2 regions of the Isachenkonia alkalipeptolytica genome follow, and region 2 is predicted to be linked to the other one. Evidence: riboswitches for the same ligand, from Rfam matches in the RefSeq annotation. Region 2 holds a riboswitch; the other holds the start of a gene.
The links. Region 2 has a riboswitch for cyclic di-GMP ahead of ISALK_RS10245 (cell wall-binding repeat-containing protein). Riboswitches for the same ligand answer to the same signal wherever they lie in the genome.
Positions count from the first base shown of each region.

Region 1 (8,172 bases), on a different contig from region 2:
AACCCGTTGGTCATAACGCTGATCCGCCGTCCATCCTTGGTCTGTAGGGTGTGCTCAAAGTCGGAAACTGTTCCCCCCTGTTTTAGGATTTCTTCTCCAAAGGCTTTCAGCTCCTCCCTTTGATCCTCGGGAGCCAGTTCATAAAAAAACATTTTTCCTAAAAGTTCCTCTTCCTCATAGCCGAAAAGGGCTTTGGCCGAGGGACTGACGTAGGTAAACTGCCCCTTTGGATCCAGCTCAAAAACCAGGGCACGACTTCGTAAGGTAAGCTCTTCGTAGCGTTTTTCACTTTCTTTCAGGGCCTTTTTTATTTCCATGATATCCGTAATATCCTCAAAGGTTCCCAGCATACCAAATATCCGCTCTTTTTCATCATACAGGGGAATTTTGCTGGTTCGTACATATCGATGTTCCCCTTTCTCATTCACCACATTTTCGATAAAGTTGATTTTCTCCTCCCCGGTTTCCATTACGAATCGGTCATCTTTTTGATAATCCTCCGCGTAAAATTTCCAGGCCATTTCATAATCGGTTTTGCCGATAAGTTTTTCCGGTTCTTCCCATCCGGAATCCTTGGCAAAGGCTTTGTTACAGCCTAAGTATCGACAATTTCGATCCTTCCAGAATACCCTGAGGGGAATGGTGTCAATAACCTTTCGCAGTAAGTCTTCTGACTTTTTAAGGGCCCTTTGCAGGTCCCGGATATTTTTTATGTTCTGTTGTTCGTTCATTTGGTATCCCTGCCTTTCGGTACGTTTGCCTTTGCTATTATTATAACAGCTCTCCTACTTCAGGCCTAGTCTTATTTCTTTACTCCGCTGATTAGAAGCAACCAAATTCCGCTACTTTTCTCTTAACTCCGTATTTTCCTGTGACAGTTCATTAATTCGATGTTTCTGAGCACGAACCATGGTTATGTCCACAAAACTGATCACGATCCCTTTAATCCTGTCATCGGAAGTTCGGTAGGGTATAATCTTCATCAGATACCATCGCCCCTCCTTGCCTTTTACCTCTTTTTCGACTTTCTTCAGATTCTCAAGAACCCTTGCCCCGTCTTTTAGCAAATCCTTCACATCCAGATTGTGGGAAATATGACTAAGAGGCCGCCCCACATCCCCATCCAGAAGATTCAGCTGTTTTTTCACTCCCGGGGTAAATTTTCGAATTCGCATGTTTTTATCAATAAATATCGTGCCGATTTCCGTACTGTTTAAAAGATTATTCATATCATCATTCAGTTCCGTCAGCTCTTCGATTTTGTTTTGATACTCGGAGTTTACGGTATAAAGCTCTTCGTTTACGGACTGAAGCTCCTCATTGGTACTTTGAAGTTCCTCGTTGGAAGCCAGAAGCTCCTCGTTGGTAGCCTGAAGTTCTTCATTGGAAGTCTCCAGTTCCTCAATCGTTGCCTGCAGGGTTTCCTCTTTATGGTTTAGTTCGTACTCCAGGTCCGTAATTCTTCGGACGGAGTTTTCTTTTTCATCATAGACTTCTTCCAATCCTTGGGGTTTGGCCGTAGAATCCCTTTTTTCCACCTCCCCTTCTATAAAGGAAACAATCCAAAACTGCTCTTGGGAGGTTTTGCTGTAATAGGGCTTTATCACAAGCCGGATCTTTTTCTCCGAGAGCCGAATTCCTTTATAAGAAACACTCTCCCCCGTTGCCCTTGCCCGTTTGATTGCGGTATGCAGGGGAATGGACAGAGCCTTGTTAACCATTTTTAAAATATTAAAGCTTAAGCTATCCTTTGGCAGAGCCAGATAGGGGTTGACATCTCCGAAAACGTACACCAGATTATGTTCATCGTTAATGGCCACCGTTGCCGGTGCATAATCCTTCATTACTTCCCGGGCGATCTCTTCGTGAAAGGTTTTGTTTTGAATCTCCTTAAAATAGGTCCCTACTTTTTTACCCGGCGAAGGGGAGTGGATCTTTTTGATCGGGTCCCCTCGAAGGCTGCCCAGAATGTTCTTCTTATCCCCTTCTCTGACACGGTAGAGCTTCCATTTGCTCGATATGGTTTCAAAGGAATTGATCATATCTCCAAGGGATTCACTGGCTCCGAGAAAAAGATATCCCTTTTGCCTCAAGGCGAAATGGAAAAAGGAAAGCACCTTTTTTTGGGATTTGGGATCAAGATAGATCAAAACGTTCCGACAACTGAGAAGATCAATCCGATTAAAGGGAGGATCCTTTAGAAAGTTTTGTCGGGCAAACACCACCATTTCTCGAATTTCCGTTCGAACCCCTCACACGGGGACGGTTCATTTGTGAGGTTTCAAGCAACCACGCCATTTCATTAGTCCATTAATAATCTTAATGATAATAAAAAAACACTTTCCGTTCACATATTACTCCTCTTTAAAGTACTATTCTACAAAACCCTCTCCAAATCCTTTATTTTTTGAGAATTGGTTCCAAAAAAACCTTCGGCATTTTTCGCATAATAAAAGCTTCTTTTGAAATCAACCACAAATTGCAGTCGCCATAAAAGAAGCTTTACCTCAGAGCCTCACAATAGAAGGTTCTATTGTTAAGTTTTCAAGCAGATACCCTGCTACTTTCAATAAATATTTTTATCATTTTTATCTTTACAAGGGATTTTTCTCAATGACTTTTATTGTTTTTTGCACATCTTTCGCTTTTTATAAGTCAAAGGGACCGAACTGGTCCTTCCCAGCTTATAGTGTTTACAGGATTTCGGTCCATAGCAAAAAGATTCGAAGCGGTATTTTTTAATATCCCGGTCCAAATCCTGTTGGAACTCCTTATGATCAATCCCTCTTGCAAATCGGTTGAAATGATGAAAAACACCCGAACTATCAAGTGTGTTAACCACTTTTTCATTCTTCCATATCTGCATGTTCTTTTTTCTCATGAAATCCTTTTTGAAAAAAGATATTGTTCATTGCAAATACAAAACCTAGAATCATTGCAAAACCCATATCATTAAGGGAGTATACCTCAACGATAAATAATACAACAAGTAATACGATAACGACAGAAAAATAGTAAACTGTTTTTTTCCTTTTCAACTTCCCCGTTACCCTTTGAATCGGTTCAAAGGGTCTTAAAACACTTTTATTAACAGCTTCAAAGAAAAACGAAAACACTCCGATAATAATACCAGTTACTATAGCAAAAATAAATGGATTCATCAATACCATCTCCTCTCTTTTATATTTGATTTCAGATTTCTTGTGCAGACTTTGAATTATAAATAATGCCTCGGGATAAAATACTTCCCGAGGCTTGTAACAAATTGTAATTAATAAAATTCAATAAAACTACATCCCCCCTGTTGGTGGAAACACGGATACGGTATCTCCATCTTTTAAAGGTGTTGTAAGCTCTGCATCAAGACCATTGACTAACAAAATTTTAATATCTTCTTTGTTAACATTTAATGCTTCCACGGCCTGTTCAACAGTATCGCTGCCTGTTAAATCATACATGCATTCTTTGGTGCATACTTCTTTTTCCCGGCCTTCCCGCAGTTTTGAAAACAACTTTACTTTTACACCCATGAGAATCCTCCTTTCCATAAATAGTCTCTAAAGTAATTAAGCATTTTGTATGATATTTCGATTAATGGTATTCATTTTTTTACCCTAGGCTTGAAATTTGAAACTAAATTTTTTTCAAAATTATGATCATTCCGTTTACTGAGAGGTTTCCCGGGTATATGTGCCTTGATAAAAGAGGTAATATTATAAGCAAAATACTTTATACTAGGAGGTTACTAAATGAGATTTGAACCGCTACTGGAGAAAAATAAAATCCCGGATTTTCTGATTCGTTGGGGAGCTCGTCGTATGACATCAGCCAGATTGAAGGAAATAACATCCTACAGCGCAGAAGAGCATCAACAATATCTCACTCAATACATTGAGGATTTAACAAAGCAACCGATTGCAATAAATACTGCGGAAGCTAACGATCAACACTATGAAATCCCTACAGAATTTTTTCAGCATGTTCTAGGTACTCATATGAAATACAGCTGCGGATATTGGAATAATCCGGTTCCTTTTAAAGAACTGAAAGATCATTTAAGCGATGCGGAAGAAGCCATGCTAAAGTTGACATGTCAACGGGCGGAAATAGAAGATGGGCAAAATATTCTAGATTTAGGGTGTGGTTGGGGCTCTTTAGCGCTGTATATGGCAAAAAAATATCCTTCAGCGAATATTTGGGCGCTATCCAACTCCGCTACACAAAAGTCTTATATTGATGCCAAGGCTAAGGAGGAGAGTTTAGAGAATCTTACGGTGATTACGGAAGATATCAATGACTTTACCACGGAAGTACGCTTTCACCGTGTCATATCTATTGAAATGTTTGAGCATATGCGAAATTATGAACAGTTGATGAATAAAATTTCGGAGTTTTTATTGCTCAGGGGACGGTTATTTGTACATATCTTTACCCATCGAACCACGCCCTATGCCTATGAAGTGCGAAGTGATAATGATTGGATGACCCGACACTTCTTTTTAGGCGGCACTATGCCCAGCCGGGATTTGCTTCATTATTTTACCGATCGGTTTTCATTGGAAAGACAGTGGGCGATTTCCGGTATACATTACCAAAAAACCCTGGAAGCCTGGCTTCAACGTATGGATGAGCAAAAAGACATAATCATGCCTATTATGGCTGAAATAGAAGGGGAAGATGAAGCCTTAAAATGGTGGGTTTACTGGCGGGTATTTTTCATGGCCTGCGCCGAGTTCTTTTCTTTCCACGACGGAGATGAGTGGTTTATCAGTCACTATCTTTTTGAAAAAAATATGTTAATATCCTAAAAAAGAACGCTCTTGACTTTACGGCTTAAAGAGCGTTCAGTACGAACCTTTACAGATTCCCTGCAGCTTTTATTTTTACTCTAAGGCTGTTTCCTATAACCCTTTTTGCATTTGATTTACTACGGAATTGACCATTTTTTTTGGCAACCATGAGGAGGAAGCCTGCTCAGCAAGACTGAGCCGGTCATACACGGTGCTGACATCTTGGATTTTATCTTTGTTAAATTTGTAAGAACACATCGTCAGGAATGTCACCTTCTCCCCTTGCATTACTCCGGATATTTCATGCTCATAAATAGCTCGATCCCCTTGAATCACTTTTTCCGAACCCACATCTCTGAATTTCAGATTCGTTGTGTTTTTATGGAACCAGTCCAAGTATCGGTTCATCTCTTCCCGTCCACAGAAACTTCCATGAGGGTTGTGCCAACAGAAGTCATCGGTTATAAGAGACATCAATTTTTCCCGGTCCTGCTCTTCCAAGGATTTCACAAAATCGTTCATCATAGCTACTTTTTTCTCATCAGACATTTTTTCACCTCCTTTTCCGATTCAGCCGATTGAGGTTGCAGAGACACTGTAAAGAAACCTAATGACAAAAACAAAAAAACCGACCTGTTAGGCCGGTTACGCTACTCACTCCTCCGTAACAGGAAGCGTCCAAATCTGGTTACGGGATCTTCGTGTCCTCTTAAGTTTCTCCTCGAAATGCATGTTTGTTTGGCTTATACCCCATTTGGTTAATAATTAACAGAACATTCTTAAAAATCAACAGATATCTTAACCTGCCCGCTCTTCCCTTTCTTTTTTGGAAAACTGGGTGTGATAAAGCATACTGTAGTAGCCTTTTTGATCCAAAAGGGTCTGATGATCTCCCCGCTCGATGAGTTTCCCCTCCTGAATGACAAAAATCTCATCGCTGTCTTCAATGGTGGAGAGGCGGTGGGCGATGGTGATGCCGGTTTTCTCTTTCATCATCTCTTTTAAGGACTCTTGAATCAGCCGCTCGCTTTCCGTATCCAGGGCGGAAGTGGCCTCATCCATCAGTAGAATAGGACTATCCTTTATGATGGCTCTAGCAATGGAGATCCGCTGTTTCTGTCCTCCCGAAAGTCCGAGACCCCGTTCTCCGATCACGGTATCGTAGCCTTTTTCCAACTTTATAATAAAGTCATGGGCATTGGCTCTTTTCGCCGCTTTTTTGATTTCTTCCTCACTGGTATTTTCCCTGCCGTAGGAGATATTCTCCCCAATGGTTCCCGTAAATAGATAGGGATTCTGGGATACATAGGCTAACTCTTTTCGAATATCCCGAATCTCGGTGTCCGCCGTGGAACGGCTCCCTACAATGATTTCTCCCTGATCGATTGAATAAAGGCCTAAAAGAAGCTTTAAAATCGTGGATTTTCCCCCGCCGCTTTCTCCCACTAAGGCGATGGATTTTCCTTTTTCCATGGCAAAGCTTAGATTATTAATAACCGGGGTTGCTTGATCCTTTTCATAGGAAAAGCGAACGTTCCGAAATTCAATGTATTCAGGCTTACCAATTTCCCGTTGCTTCCCGGACTCTTCGATTCTTGGATTGATCACAGAAGGTTCATTATCTTCATCGATGATTTCAAACACCCGGTCCAATGAAGCCCTGGCTCCTTGTAAGGACTGATTAAACTGGGGAAGGAAGTTCAGCACTGAGTTAATGGCCCCTTGAAGATTGGTAAAGGCCACGACTACACCGATACTCATCCATCCCAGGGTGATAAAAAGAATTCCGAAGACGATGATGAACAAAAAACTGCTGGTAAAGGCCAGGTTGCTGAGGATTCGAAGCTTCGCCTGCTGTCGGCTTCTTTGATAGGCTTTTTCATAGACCCCTTCGTTTACTTCCTCCATTTTTTCCTTTAATAAGTTCTCAAGGTTATAGGACTTCATCACCTGAAAACCTTGAAAAATATCCGTAAGATTTTGGGTGAACAATGATTTTCTGTTTTGCACTTCATCACTGAGAACTTTCATTTTTTTCGCCGACCCCTGATTCAGCTTAAAGATTACCAGGGTAAAAATCAAAAATACGATGGCCAGCCGATATTCCAGCACAAACATATAGATAACGGCGGCGGTTCCTAAAATCAATAGATTGGCAAAATTTAAGAAACCTTCCTTCAAAAAAGTCTCGAATTCTGTTAGATCGTTGGTCAGTCTTGAAATGGTATCTCCCGAGTGCCGGCTTTTATGATAGGTATAGGGAAGATTCATGGTTTTCGCAAAAGTTTCCCGGCGGAGTTTTCCCATCAGCACCGCAATGTTTTTTCGCCCGAAGTAGGCAAAGATCGGTGTGGTAATAAAAAGCAGAACCACAGTAATTCCGGAGATGATTACCACTCGGTAAATCAGCGCAAACTCCCCTTCTGCGGCGTAGTCAAACACGTACATTAACAGGGTGGCTAGGGTCAGATTTACCAGGGCATTCCCAAGTCCTAATAGAATAAAGGGGAGGATGAACTTCAAGACTTTACTTTTTTGGTTGTCAAAAATTCGTAGTATCTGCTCCTTCAATTACATCGCCTCCCTTTTTCCGTTTTCCATTTGTTTTTGATAAAGGCTTCGGTAATAGCCGTTGCTTTTAATGAGTTCTAAGTGACTACCCGTTCCTACGATCTCTCCATCTTTTAGAACAATAATCTCATCGGCGTCTTTAATTGTGGATAACCGGTGGGCAATAATGATGGATGTTTTTTCTTTTAACTCGCTGTCCAAAGCCTTTTGAATCAAGCTTTCCGATTCATTATCCAGGGCCGAGGTAGCTTCATCCAACAAAACAATATTACTGTCCTTCAGAAAGGCCCTTGCTAAGGAGATTCGTTGTTTTTGTCCTCCGGACACCCGGTCTCCAAGTTCTCCCACCACCGTATGGTATCCCCGATCAAGATTTTTGATAAATCCGTGGGCATAAGCCTTTTCTGCAGCACTGATGATTCCACCTTCACCGACTTCAGGCTTCCCGTAACGAATATTTTCCTCTACATCTCCGGGAAACAGATACACCTCCTGAGGTACGAAAGCAATATTTTGGCGAAGGGCCTTTAAATTCCAATCGGAAAGATCCTTTCCCCCGATTTCTATTTTCCCCGAAACCACGGGGTAAAAACCCAGCAAAAGCTTGCTAAGGGTGGTTTTCCCGCTTCCACTTTCTCCCACCAAGGCGATCTGTTGGTTCTTTTTAATACTGATGTTGATGTTTTTCAGGGACGGCTCCGTAGCACCGGGATAGGTAAAGCTTAGATTTCGAATGGCAATGACCTCTTGATCAGACTGCTTTTCCCACCGAAAGTTCTCATCAAAAGCCAAAACCTTTCCGCCGGTTCGC
Region 1 covers NZ_SUMG01000001.1:344,662-352,833, reverse strand. The annotation lists gene ISALK_RS01670 (sensor domain-containing diguanylate cyclase/phosphohydrolase) at 1-731, opposite strand, end outside; gene ISALK_RS15490 (PAS domain-containing protein) at 843-2,237, opposite strand; gene ISALK_RS01660 (hypothetical protein) at 2,847-3,161, opposite strand; gene ISALK_RS01655 (MoaD/ThiS family protein) at 3,291-3,530, opposite strand; gene ISALK_RS01650 (SAM-dependent methyltransferase) at 3,750-4,808, shown strand; gene ISALK_RS01645 (nuclear transport factor 2 family protein) at 4,902-5,339, opposite strand; cyclic di-GMP riboswitch class II at 5,421-5,506, opposite strand; gene ISALK_RS01640 (ABC transporter ATP-binding protein) at 5,589-7,361, opposite strand; gene ISALK_RS01635 (ABC transporter ATP-binding protein) at 7,362-8,172, opposite strand, start outside.
Region 1: it holds a riboswitch for cyclic di-GMP, as region 2 does, so the genes downstream of both, ISALK_RS01645 (nuclear transport factor 2 family protein) here and ISALK_RS10245 (cell wall-binding repeat-containing protein) in region 2, are expected to answer to the same signal.

Region 2 (8,172 bases):
TTCAGGAAAAAGCCTTTGTAGCGGAAAACGTGGAAGTGGGAACTCCTTACGAAACCACAGAACTGGCCTTTGAAGGTTTCCGTTTCGAACGAGTGGATCCCGAAGGAGCCCCTGCATCAGGTACCGTTTCAGCGGAAGACCAGCATGTGGTCTATCAATATACGAAAATAGTAGAACGGATCGATGATTTGGATCCACCGGAGGCGCCGGTTGACGAAGAACCTCCCGCCGATGAAACTCCAATTCTCGATGAAGAACCGCCCCTTGGTATTGATCAGTTACCAAGAACCGGCCAGTATCACGTCGCAGTATTTATGGTATTCGGGCTTATGATATCCGGCCTAGGAGTTGCATTAAAGCGTTTCTTAGCCTCATAGTATAGCACAAAGGGGACGGAGGTATTCGGTTCAAAATATGAACCGAATACCTCCGTCCCCTTTGTGCTACTATTTTTCTAATATCTTAGAAAAATGGTTCGTTGTCGATCAAATATTTTATGGGTGTTGGATAGTGCTTCAATGCTTATGTCAAAATAAGTACTTCGAATAGAACCGCTGGTTAATTCTCCGTTTTCATATTTGTTTGTGGAGTTCCACGTAGCGTCCATAACGATCCATCGACCGTCTACATAGGCTTCGTTCCAAGCATGGTTCGAGGAGCTTAAATCCGCGGTTTCCCAGGTAGCGCCCCCTGCTGATGCGCCCAGCGCGTAACCGTTGGCCATTCTTGCGGGGATACCGATGCTTCTTAGTAAGGATGCGGTCAGCTCGGCGTAGCCTTGGCATACGGCGATTCTTCGATCCAAAGTATCCATGGTGTCGTTTCTTCCCCGTTGGTTATACCGTACTCCGTCATGATCATAGTAGATATTTCCCGCTACCCAGTCGTGGATGGCTTTTACCTGATCGTATTCATTATTGATGCCTTCCGTAATTTCTTCCGCTAGCTCTTTAATGATTACTTGGTCTTCCGGCTTTAGATGATTCAAATCCAGATCCTTTGCTACCACTTCATTATTCTCCTGGAAAAGCTCCAGGTTTTCTTCGTATACAAAAGATCGTTGGAATACTAACCCTTCTGATGATTCCTCAAGCATAATGTTCCAATGTACGGAGTTATAGGTGGTGTATCTCTCCGGTGCTGTGAAAATCATAACCTCATACTCTTTACCGCTTCCATTACGGATTCCTAAATCTCCTAGGGAAAACTCTTCTTGATAATTACCGCTCCCACTGATGGAGAAAAATTCGCTTAGTACCCGCTCTCCCGATGGGGTTCTTAATTGGAACCACCCAAACTCATGGCCACTATTGATTTTTCCCTCTACTTCAATTCGGTCGTTGTTGGTAATTTCCATGTTTAGATACGTATCCTGTGCAAAACCGCTTTGGTACTGGGTAGCCTCGCTGCCTACCAGGGTTTCACTGCTGGAAGAAGGTGTATCGCTTACATTGGATAAGCCACCGATTAACCGCACATTACCTTTGCTGGAAATCATTCGACTTATTTCATCGGTAATCCCGTGTCGTTGATTGTAGTAAACCACCGGTCCACCCAAGGAGGAAGCCGCCACGGCATCCACGTATTCATGACCATCCAATAGGGATACGGAGGTCGCGCCGGAAAAGTCCTGATGCTCTCCTAATAGTAAACTAGTCTCTACTCTATTTTTTCCGCCGAAGCGCTCTTCTACGGTAATGCCTGAAATCCGGTTTAACTGTTGTTCCACATCCGCTGATACTACAGCGGTGCCTCCGACTATGATCACACGCTCGATACCTAGGTCCCTTAATGCTTCCTTTGTAACTTCCGGTACAGTTCCCCGGGCATTATTGATCATTAGTATAGGGTACCCTTTATAGGCAAGAGGTCCGGCGACTAAGGAATCCACTACCGCGTTTCCATCTACGATGATGGCGGTGTTATCTTTTGCGCTTCCCATTTCCCTGGCCACATTGGCTGCTGTCTCATAGCGATTGTTACCATAAAAACGGTCGGTATCGATTCCTAAGCTTTTGATTTGATTTTCTACGTTATTACTTACTGCTGCGCTTCCTCCGATAATGACCACTTTTTCAGGATTTAAGCTGGTTAAGGCTTCTTTTGTGGCTTCCGGAATATTGTCCTGTTCCACCAATAGGGTAGAGGTATTTTCTAAGCCTGCGATCCCGCTGGCGGTTAATCCGTCAATTACCTGGGGTACATTTTCGATCTTATCTCCTCGAACCATTACTACCGTATCAGGGTTTTCGTCCTTTTCCTTCGCTACCTGGTAAGCGGTTTCATACTGATCCGAACCTGCAATCTGATGCTCAATACTGCTGATTTCCATTTGTCCGTAGGCTACATCACTAAAGCCTGTCATTACCGCGGTAAACACCATGGCTGCAACCAATACTTTACTGACAAATCCCATTTTTTTGCTAGCATTCTTTCCCTTCAAAGTATATGTATTCATTCGTTTTTCCTCCTTTAACTCCTGTAAGAATCACTGACCAATCGCCATCTTTCACGATAGTAAGGGCAATGACTCTACATTTGCTAAAGGGGTTGTCCACCGATTTTTATGTTTTATTCCAAAACACAAAAAACTAGTCTTTCGGTAGCTGGCTGCCTTATACGGCCCTTTAGCTTTGCGTCCCACAGTTTCCCATGGTTTGCCTTTATCGTGAATAGTTTTTTTCATTAAAAAAGCAGATCTTTCGGTAACTGGCTACCTTATACGGCCCTTTAGCTTTGCGTCCCACAGTTTCCCATGGTTTGCCTTTATCGTGAATTGCTAAGATATTCACTCTATGAATTTTTACGTTTTACTGCTTCTATGCAGGTGTAGTTCTTTTTAGTATTTGCGAATTTTTCTTAGTAGTACATTATGTATATCCATTATATCACCTTTAATCCCATTTTTCAATGAAATTAATAAGTAATTACGTCAACTTATTTAATAGATCGACTTTTTAAAAGCCTGTTTACCGGATAACGGTTTTTCCGTAGGTCTGTCGCCTATTCTACCTGCTATTTGGTAGGTCTCTCAGCATTGAAAAATGAGGAGTTCGGGTCAAAAAAGGAGGGGGTTGAGTCATATTCCTTTACTGATGACTCAAAACCCTCCGTCCCCTTTGTGCTAAGTTATGAACCAAATACCTCCGTCCCCTTTGTGCTATGAACCAAATACCTCCGTCCCCTTTGTGCTATGAACCAAATACCTCCGTCCCCTTTGTGCTATTAGTTTCCTTGTAACCAGGGTAGGGGATCAAAATGATTGTTGTTGTGTCGAACTTCAAAATGCAGGTGATTTCCGGTAGAACTACCGGTGGTCCCTACTAAAGCGATGGTTTCTCCCTTTTCCACCCAATCTCCCACCTTGGCGATATTGGAGGAGTTATGGGCGTAACGGGTGGTGATGCCGTTTCCATGATCGATTTCGATCCAGTTACCGTAGCTTGCTCCGTAATGGGAAACGGTAACCCGCCCCGCCTTGGCGGCAACGATGGGGGTTCCCCCCGGTGCGGGAATATCGATTCCGATATGCATTCGGTGGTCTCCTGTTATGGGATGAATTCTATATCCATAGGGAGAAGAAATTCTGGTATGTCCCGGTACCGGCCAGGCCCGAGTCTTATATACCGATATATCGAAATGCAGACTTTCTTTATCCAGTATTCTATAGGCTTCATGAATTCTTGCTCCAATTTCATCCGCCCACTTTATATTACTGCTGAAGGGATTTTTACCGTTTCTTCCCGGATCCCAACGCATTTTATACAGGGTATCCTGAGGGTTTCTGGGATGGTTGATAAAGTTTTCCGATATCCACTTTGTCCCTTCTAAAATGGCGGCTTCCTTTGTGGTCCAGCCCTGTTCGTAGGCAAATTCCGCTCCGGACTGTACCGGATCGGTACCGTTGGCCTCTATTCCGAACACATTATATACGGTGGTGGGGGCCACACTGCTTCCCTCCACTTCCGTAACTTCAATCCCTTCTAAAAGCACGCTGTTGGGCCCTTCACTTTCTTTTAGGGCATGAACGGTTAAATACAGCTCATTGATGTTATTTTCCCGCCCGGCGGTTCTAAGGGTGTTGGCATAGCCGGTGAGGTTCGGGTCCCCGTCGATCAAGGTGTTAATCTCACTGGCTCTGGCAGGTACTAACCCTTGCAGTTCTAGGAACTGGAAAGTTCTTGCGGGCACATCGTATACCGGTTCCGCAAAATTACCGCTGATCCAACCTTCGGTTCCGAAGTACTGAATTTTGTGCCAGCCGTTTTTATGCTCTCGCAGGGTAAATTCCTCTCCGTCGCTGACCGTTCCGATTCTTTGGAAATTGGTAGAAGGACCGGTTCTCACATTCAAGGTCCCGGTATTCACACGGACACGCACATTGGACACCCCGGTATTTTTACCGATTCGATGTACGTGACTCCCGGCTACCCAACCGTCCTTACCATCCTTTCGAATACGAAACCATCCGTTGGATTCTCCCTTTACGGGATAAATCTCCTCCTGATAGGCGATGCTTAATATATCGTTGCTGGTTGAAGGGCCTTCTCGAACCCTAAGGGTATTACTGGCGATTTGAATGAATTCCGGATCCCTATCCTCTTCCAACCAGTTGGGGATGTAGAAGTTTTGAGGATTTAAGTAGTAAGCCACATCCTCCTCCGAGGGACTTTTCCAATCCGATGCAGACCAAACCGTATGTCTGTTTTGTTGTATCTGCTGTCCTAAAGCGTCCCCAAAGGACTCTCTGTAACGGCTAAAGCGCATATTTAAATCCTGAGAATTCCAGACTACTCGTTGATTTGCGAGACTTGAGTAAAATCTCGCTTCCCCGGCCAAGCCGTCTAAAAGTTCATGTTGGTTACTGCTCTCAATAATCATATTATACCGACCGATGGCTTCATCGAAACTTTTATCCTCATGACGGGCCAGTCCCCAGTTCAGTAGGTCCTCCGCCGCCTTCAGGTATCCGCTGCCGTACTGACCGTGCCAGCCATATACCGAATATCCTTCGGCAAAAGCATTGAATTTCGACGTGACGCTGGTGATGCCCTCCGCTTCTTTCAGGGCCTCTTGAATCGTTTGAATCCCTTCCCGTTCCAGAGCCTTTTGTCGGCTACTTGTGGTAACACTTTCCATATTATCCGGCAACAGATCCCGCTGGGTAAGTAGTAAGTCATAGCTCTTTAGCGCTTTGTCAAAGTCTCCTTCACTGTGGTGATTCTGAGCCGTTAACAATAGGTTCATGGTATTATGGACAAATCCGGTTTCATACCGTCGGATGTTGGGACTTCGTCGATGGAGACTTCCATAGTAGCGAAAACCGATGGCCGGTGTGGCCTTTTGTAACACTTCATCGGTAATAACCGCTTCTCCCCCAATGGCCAACAGCTCTTCCTTATCAAACAGATAATCCTGGATATCGGGATTAATTCCTCCCCGCTCCGTAAAATACACCACGGGTTTTCCCAGGGTAGAGGCCGCCACCGCATCCACATAGGCTCCTCCATTAACAAGACTGACGCCGCTATTGTTGCTAAAGTCCGGATGAGACGCCAGGGATAGACTGGTTTCCACCCGGTTGCTTCCCCCATAGCGCGCCTTTACCGTTACCCCTTCCATATCATTTAAGTCTGTTTCCAGCTCTTCCGATACCACGCCGGTGCCACCGACAATAATCAGGTTATCAATATGTAAGCTTTTAATGGCTTTTTCCGTGGCTTCGGGTATGGTCCCCCGTTGATTGTTTACCATCAGTATGGGATATCCGCGGTGGGCTAAGGGTCCGGCAACTAAGGAGTCCACCTCGGAGTTTCCGTTGACAATGATTGCGGTGTTGTTTCTGGGAGCAGGAACCCGTAATCCCACCTCGGCGGCGGTCTCAAAACGGTTACTCCCTTCAATTCGTTCGGTGCTAAGGCCCAGGCTTTGTAAATCTTCCTTTACCGACCGGCTAACCGCGGCTTCCCCTCCTACGATGGTGGCTTTGGTTGCATTAAGATCTTTAATAATCTTCTCAGTGGTATCCGGCAGACGGTCCTTGGTTACCAACAGGATTTGTGCATCCCGTGCTCCCGCTAGGGCACTGGCCGTCAATCCGTCCACCACCTGGGGGATTCCCTCTACACTATCCCCTCGGACGATGATCACCTCTTTTGATGTGGTGCCGTTTCTTTTCGCAATTTCACCGGCGGTGGCAAAACGATTATCCCCTGCCAGTCGAAAATCCCGATCATCGTAATCTTCAATATAGGCCCGGGAAATCCTCCCCGGTTGATTCACCGGCAGAAATCCTCCCACCACAGCGGATAGAACCATTACTGCCACTAATGCTTTGCAAATCTTTTTCTTCATCCTTCGTCCCTCCTACTCTCCTTAAATAGCTTCCATCCATTTCTCCAAGACTCCCATTACAGTAGTCCCTGTTTTTATAATCTTAAAACCTTTCCATCCGCCCTCTTATTATATCGACGGCTCCCTCTCCTCTTTATAGAGGGCTAAGGTCCTGAAATAATTTCTAGGGCCCGGCGATAGATTTCCTCGGACAGCACACTGGGTCCTCCGATAAAAGAGAAGGTTTCCATTACCCCTAAAATTCCCTGGGCTTCCCGGGATATTTCTTCTTTTCGGGTATATATTATGGGAACCTCTAAAATCGATGCCGCCACTGCGTCCACATAACTGGCTCCGTTCACAAAATTCACTCGGGATCCTTCACTGCCGTAGGCGTTAAACACCATTAGGCTGGTCCCGTATCGATCCTCTCCGTATACCTGATCTCCGGCTATACGCTTTACCTCTCCCTCTACTAAATCCTCCAGGGATTGTTGTACCTCTGGGGATACCACGGCCTCTCCCCCAATGATCACCAGATTTTCAATCCCCTCTTCCCGAATCACCGATTCGGTTGCCTTCGGCACCCCGTCGGATACCAACAGAATCGGATACCCCTTTTTATGGGCAATGGGCCCTGCTAATAGGGCGTCCACCAGAGCATCTCCCCGGGTAATCATTGCGGTTCTTTCCCCTAAGTCCTGTCGGTTTTCCTGCTGCTGTAGACTCAGGGTTTTCTTTGTCACCTCTGCGGCGGTCGTGTATCGGTTGCCTCCTTCAAGGCTTATCCTCTTGGTTTTAACGCCTTCTAGCTGGAGGAAAGTCTCCACCGAGGGCTCTAAGGCCTTTTCTCCGCCGATGAGAATCACTTTCTCCGTACCCAGGTCTTTGATGCCCTGCAGCACACTGGGATGAAGGCTTCCGGCGGCGGTTAGGAAAATCGGTGCCTGAAGCTCACCGGCCAAGGCACTGGCCGTCAGTCCGTCCACCACATTCGGCCGATCTTGGGGACCGTCTCCCCGGACCAGAATTGCGGTGTCTGCTCCTTGGTCTCCGTATTTCTCCAAGGCGATCTTGTAGGCGGTTTCGTAGCGATTTGCCCCGGAAATCCTTCGGTTTTCAGATTCTTCTGTCGGCTCATGGGGCCGTAGGGTCCGTAGGGCGGAGTAACTATCCAGAATTCCCTGGCCGTAATCCAGTTCATTGTACCCCTCGCCCCGGGTAGTATGATCCCGAAGAAGGTTTCGAATCTCCCCGGGGGTAAGATCCGGTTCCATACTTTTAACCAAGCCCACCACTCCACTAATCTGTGGAGCCGCCATGGAGGTTCCGCTGTTGAATTCATATTTTCCCTGCAACACCGTGCTGTAAATCCCTTCCCCCGGTGCCATAACATCCAGTCCCTCTCCGTAATTGGAAAAGACCGACCGTATTCCCTGGGGATTCACGGATCCTACGGAAAGCACCGTGGGATAAGCCGCAGGATACTGCAGCCCTTTTAACCCGTCATTTCCCGTAGCCGCCACCACAGTGATGCCCTCTTCCTCCGCTAATTCCAAGGCACCCTGGATAAGTTGACTGGGTTGTGTGCTTCCGAAGGATATATTAATCACATCGGATTCAATGTCAATGGCATGTAAAATCCCTTCATAAATCCAGTGATTCTTTCCCTTTCCTTCGTCATCCAAAACCTTTATGGGAACCAGGGTAACCTGCTCCATCACCCCGGCGGTGACACCGTAGCCTCCGATAATCCCCGCCACATGGGTGCCGTGTCCGTTGCGATCCATGGGATCCTGAAGAGCCCCGTCATCCACAAGGTTTCTTCCCAAGCTCCGA
Region 2 covers NZ_SUMG01000013.1:10,501-18,672, forward strand. The annotation lists gene ISALK_RS10240 (MucBP domain-containing protein) at 1-377, shown strand, start outside; gene ISALK_RS10245 (cell wall-binding repeat-containing protein) at 455-2,458, opposite strand; cyclic di-GMP riboswitch class I at 2,599-2,672, opposite strand; cyclic di-GMP riboswitch class I at 2,702-2,775, opposite strand; gene ISALK_RS10250 (cell wall-binding repeat-containing protein) at 3,226-6,354, opposite strand; gene ISALK_RS10255 (S8 family serine peptidase) at 6,498-8,172, opposite strand, start outside.